2 linked regions of the Alloalcanivorax dieselolei B5 genome follow. The protein of the gene in region 1 interacts with the protein of each later gene in a pairwise test. Links are inferred from orthologs where the notes say so. Each region holds a gene or a part of one and is shown on either strand. Other genes may lie near its edges.

Region 1 (2,700 bases):
AGGCCGACGCCTGGTCGGCCTGGCTGGTGGACAAGGTTTATATCGGCAAGTTGATTCTGACCGGCTCGCTGCGTTATGAGGATATCCAGTCCAAAGCCCGCCGCTACGGTGATCCGGGGCGCGATACCGTGAGCCGGCGCGACAGCAATGACGTCAGCGAGGTGCTGGCCGGATTGGGCGCCACCTATTTGCTGAGCGATCAATGGTCCTTGCTGGCCGGCGTGCATCAGGGGTTCGCCCCGGCGGGCGCTTCCGCCACCGATGGCACCGACCCGGAAAAAAGCGTGAATTACGAGGCCGGCGCCCGCTACTGGGGCGAGCGTGTGAACGTGGACGCCATCGGTTTCTACAGTGATTACGAGAACACATTGCAGAATTGCTCGCTGGCCTATCCTTGCGATCTGGCCGGCGGCGGCAGCCAGGACTCCGGCTCGGTGAGCTTCGGTGAATCGCGCGTATACGGGATGGAGCTGGCGGTCGGCAGCACACTCTGGCGGGCGGCCAATGGCCTGACCGTGCCGCTGCGGTTGGCTTACACCTACACCCGCGGCAAGATCACCCAATCCTCGGAGTCCAGTGATGCCGCGGTGGAAAGCGGAGACCGCCTGCCTTACCTGCCGGAGCACCAGGCCAGTGTGACCGTGGGGCTGGAGCAGCCGGCCCAGTGGGGCGGTTATCTGACCACCCGGTACGTGGAGGGGATGTGCGTCACCGGCGGCTGCGACAACGGGCTGGAGCGTACCGATGATCTGTTGGTGGTGGACCTGACGGCGTCCTACTATCTGACCAGCGCGGTGGAGGTCTACGGCAAGGTGGACAACCTGTTCGATGAGCAGAAAATCGTCGCCCGCAGCCCGGACGGCGCCCGCCCGAACCTGCCGCGTACCGCCGCGCTCGGCATTCGCGCCCATTTCTGAGCGACCTCCGGCGCCGGGCTTGAAAGGGCCCGGTGCCGTCCCCACCCTCTGCCCACGGCGCCGGAAGTGCTACACTGACCGGTAACTTCAATCAGCCACCCAGCCAGGTAGTCTTTTATGGACGACGTGCTTCAGGTCATCAAAGACCAGATAGCCCAAAACCCGGTGCTGCTCTACATGAAAGGCACCCCGCAATTTCCTCAGTGCGGTTTCTCCGCCCAAGTGGTGGAAGCGATGACCAAGGTGAACAAGCCGTTCGCCTACGTGAACATCCTGGAAGCCCCGGAAATCCGTGAGTCGCTCAAGGAGTACGCCAACTGGCCGACCTATCCGCAATTGTGGGTCAATGGCGAGTTGGTCGGCGGCTGCGACATCATCATGGACATGTTCCGCTCCGGGCAGCTGCAAACGCTGGTCGAGAGCGCCGCGGCGGAAAGCGACGCCGAATAAACGTCGGATGCGACGAGAACGCACCGGCACACCCGCCGTTCACGGCGGGTTTTCCCTTGTGATTTAACTGGAGAGAAAACGAGATGGGCGTATTGGTAGGTAAACCCGCACCCGACTTCACCGTTCCCGCGGTATTGGGCGATGGCAGCATCGTCGACGAGTTCACCCTGTCCGAGGCGATCAAGGGCAAATATGGTCTGGTGTTCTTTTACCCGCTGGACTTCACCTTCGTCTGCCCGTCCGAGCTGATCGCTCTGGATCACCGCATGGATGCGTTCAAGGAGCGCGGCGTGGAAGTGATCGGTGTCTCCATCGACAGCCATTTCACCCACAACGCCTGGCGTAACACCCCGGTGAACGACGGCGGTATTGGCGCGGTGCAATACACCCTGGCCGCCGACATGAATCACCAGATCGCCCAGGCCTACGATGTCGAATCCGAAGGCGGCATGGCGTTCCGTGGTGCCTTCCTGATCGACAACAACGGCGTGGTGCGCAGCCAGATCGTCAACGATCTGCCGCTGGGCCGTAATATCGACGAGCTGGTGCGTCTGGTGGACGCCATCCAGTTCCACGAAGAGCACGGCGAAGTGTGTCCGGCCGGTTGGCAGAAAGGGGACTCGGGCATGAAGGACAGCCCGGAAGGCGTGGCGTCCTATTTGTCCCAGAACGCCGACAAGCTGTAAAAGCGTAGCGCGCCGGACGTTTGGCGCGGGAAGCTGAAACCAGCGCGGCCCGTGGGCCGCTCCTACAATCCGTGGGAGTGGCCCACGGGCCGCGATGGTTTCCGGATGCCGGTACCCTGCCCGGTGTCCCTCAGTCCAGTTCCCGCACCAGGGTCGGCGGCATCTTGGCGGGCGGCGGCGGCGGCCAGCCGCCCAGATCGCGGAAGCGATTGACCATGGAGCAGAACAGCTCGGCGGTGCGGGTGGCGTCGTACAGGGCCGAATGCGCCTCGCGCTGGCTGAAGCGGATGCCAGCCGCCTCGCAGGCTTTGGCCAGCACCGTCTGACCGTAGACCAGACCGGCCAGGGCGGCGGTATCGAAGCTGGAAAACGGGTGGAACGGGTTGCGTTTGACGTCGTTGCGCTCGGAAGCGGCGTTAAGGAACCCCTGGTCGAAGAAGCTGTTGTGTCCCACCAGCACCGCCCGGTTACAGCCGTTCTGCTTCACCGCCTTGCGTACCGGATCGAAGATTCCGCTGAGCGCGATGTCCTCGGCCACCGCGCCGCGCAACGGGTTACTCGGGTCGATGCCGGTGAAATCCAGGGCCGCCTGCTCGATGTTGGCACCGGGGAACGGGTCCACGTGGAAGTGGATGCGGGTGGCTGGA
Region 2 (2,813 bases), 330 kb from region 1 along the record:
GGGGGCAGGGCACGGGGCGCCACAGCAGGGTCAGTGCCAGCACCAACCCCATATTGGCGATGTTGGAGCCCAGCGCGTTGGCCACCGCCAGTGCGGAACTGTCGCTCAGCGCGGCGGTGGCGGAAACCAGAATCTCCGGGGCCGAGGTGCCGAACGCCACCAGGGTCAGGCCCACCAGTGCCGGCGACAGGCCCAGCTTCAAGGACAGGCCGGCGGCGCCGGTGACAAACCGGTCCGAGCTCCAGGACAGGACCATGAGGGCAATCACACTGGTGAGCAAGGCGGGCAACATAGGCGCTCGGGAACCCCATACGTTAAAAGCCATCAAATCGTCATATACGGGCATGGGCGGCTTCCGGGGCCGATCCCGCCTGTGTAGGATGCGGTGAGTCCGCCGTTGCCTTCAACCGTGGCGGTGCTGACCGATTAGACCAGGGAGTGAACGCATGACTTATCCGAAACAATGGTTTTCCTTCATGGCGGCGGTGCTGCTGCTGTTGACCGCCGGTCTGGCGCAAGCGGAACAGGACCCGCGCAAGCTGGTGGAGCAGACCGTCGAGCGCATGACCAAGCGCATCGACGCGGAACGCCAGAAGCTGAATAACGATCCTCAATACGCCCGCGAACTGGTGCGCGAGGAACTGGGTGATCTGGTGGATTTCAAACGGATTACCCGGGTGGTGATGGGGGATTATTTCGATCAGGCGTCCCGGGAGCAGAAGTACCGCTTCCTGGAGGTGTTCGAGAACAGCCTGGTCAACACCTATGCCTCCGGTGTGACGATGTACGACGGCCAGAAGATGAAAGTCCTGCCTCTGCGCGAGGAAGACCGCCGTGGCAACTATGCGCGGGTGCGCATGGAGTTCTCCACCAACTCCGGCCAGGTGGTGCCGATCTTCTTTACTTTGTTCCTGGGCGACGGCCAATGGCGTGTGGTCAATGTTTACGTCAACGGACTTGACCTTAGCCAGATCTACAAGCAGCAGTTCGCCCAGTCCATGCAACAGCACAATGATATGGACACGGTCATCGCCAACTGGTCCGCCGCCGACGTGGCTGACGAGGTCGAGAACAAGGCCAACGTCAACTGATTCCTCCGTTTCCCTCCCTCATTGACGCGGGGCCGGCATGGCAAGGCCCCGCGCCCTCGCGTATTATTGCCGGTTCATTCGAATGAGGAGTTCCCATGAATCCGGAAGACGTGAAGGCGCTGGTGGAAGCCGGCTTCGACGATGCCGAGGTGGCGGTGGACGGCGGCGGTGACCGCTTTCTGATCCGCGTGGTGTCCGATGCCTTCGAGGGCCTGATGCCGGTGAAGAAGCAGCAACTGGTCTACGGCTGCATCAACCAGGCGATCGCCGACGGTACCATTCATGCCGTAAGCATCCAGACCTATACCCGGGCCGAGTGGGAAAAAGCCCAGAAGATGGGGCTGGCCTGAGCCCCGAGCGGCCCGCCATCTGCCTTTATGAACAGGCTCTAAGAGATCCGCATGGACAAACTCAAGATTACCGGTGGACAGCGTCTGGATGGCGAGATCCGTATTTCCGGCTCCAAGAACTCATCGTTGCCGATTCTCGCCGCCACCCTGCTGGCCGACGAGACCGTCACCGTAGGTAACCTGCCGCATTTGCAGGACGTCACCACCCTGATCGAGCTGCTCGGCCGGATGGGCGTGCATGTGGTGCTGGACGACCGCATGAACGTGGCGGTGAACCCCACCAGCATCCGCGAATTCACCGCGCCCTATGAGCTGGTGAAAACCATGCGCGCCTCGATTCTGGTGCTGGGACCGCTGGTGGCGCACTTTGGCCGCGCCGAGGTGTCCCTGCCCGGCGGTTGTGCCATCGGCTCGCGGCCAGTGGATATCCACCTCAAGGGGCTCGAAGCCATGGGCGCCGAGATCGAGGTGATGAACGGGTATATCTCCGCCCAGGTGCAGGGGCGTCTCAAGGGTGCCCGCATCGTCATGGATACGGTGACGGTGACCGGCACCGAGAACCTGTTGATGGCCGCTGCCCTGGCTGAAGGCACCACGGTGCTGGAGAACGCCGCGCGGGAGCCGGAAGTGGTGGATCTGGCCAACTTCATCAATCGCATGGGTGGCAAGATCACCGGCGCGGGCACCGACACCATCGTGGTGGAAGGCGTCACCTCGCTGGGGGCCTGTCACCATGACGTGATCTCCGACCGTATCGAGACCGGCACTTATCTGATCGCCGCCGCCATCACCGGCGGCCGCGTCAAGGCCAAGAACACCGATCCGGCCCTGCTGGATTCGGTTCTGCAGAAATTGCGTGAGGCCGGTGCGGTGATCGAGACGGGGGAAGACTGGATCAGCCTCGATATGGAAGGCCGCCGGCCGCAAGCGATCAGCCTGCGCACCGCGCCTTATCCGGCGATGCCCACCGATATGCAGGCCCAGTTCATGGCCATGAACACGGTGGCCGAAGGTACCGGCACCATCGTCGAGACGGTGTTCGAGAACCGCTTCATGCACGTGCAGGAACTGAATCGCATGGGCGCCCATATCGAGGTGCAAGGCAACACCGCCATTTGCCGTGGCGTCGAGTCGCTGACCGGTGCTCCGGTGATGGCCACCGACCTGCGAGCCTCAGCATCCCTGGTGATCGCCGCTCTGGTGGCCAAGGGCGATACCCTGGTGGACCGGATCTACCATGTCGACCGGGGCTATGAGTGCATCGAGGAAAAACTGCAATCCCTGGGGGCGACCATCCGTCGCGTCCCATCCTGACCGTGAAGCCATGAGCCAGAAACCGCTGATCATCGCCCTGTCCAAGGGCCGCATCCTC

The links. The genes of interacting proteins can lie anywhere in the genome.
Region 2: the proteins of grxD (region 1) and B5T_RS17625 interact in binary tests that used the Escherichia coli proteins (3 or more experiments, as listed by UniProt). The link is inferred for Alloalcanivorax dieselolei B5 from one-to-one orthologs.

The regions. Positions count from the first base shown.
Region 1 is NC_018691.1:3,639,667-3,642,366, reverse strand. It holds grxD (Grx4 family monothiol glutaredoxin), read left to right. Parts: upstream 1-1,034; coding sequence 1,035-1,367; downstream 1,368-2,700. Other genes in the region: rnt (ribonuclease T), read right to left, coding at 2,184-2,700; B5T_RS16140 (peroxiredoxin), read left to right, coding at 1,451-2,053; B5T_RS16150 (TonB-dependent receptor family protein), read left to right, coding at 1-917. UniProt on the Escherichia coli protein: Monothiol glutaredoxin involved in the biogenesis of iron-sulfur clusters.
Region 2 is NC_018691.1:3,966,822-3,969,634, reverse strand. It holds B5T_RS17625 (BolA family protein), read left to right. Parts: upstream 1-1,186; coding sequence 1,187-1,441; downstream 1,442-2,813. Other genes in the region: hisG (ATP phosphoribosyltransferase), read left to right, coding at 2,766-2,813; murA (UDP-N-acetylglucosamine 1-carboxyvinyltransferase), read left to right, coding at 1,493-2,755; B5T_RS17630 (MlaC/ttg2D family ABC transporter substrate-binding protein), read left to right, coding at 447-1,091; B5T_RS17635 (calcium/sodium antiporter), read right to left, coding at 1-346. UniProt on the Escherichia coli protein: Involved in cell resistance against acid stress.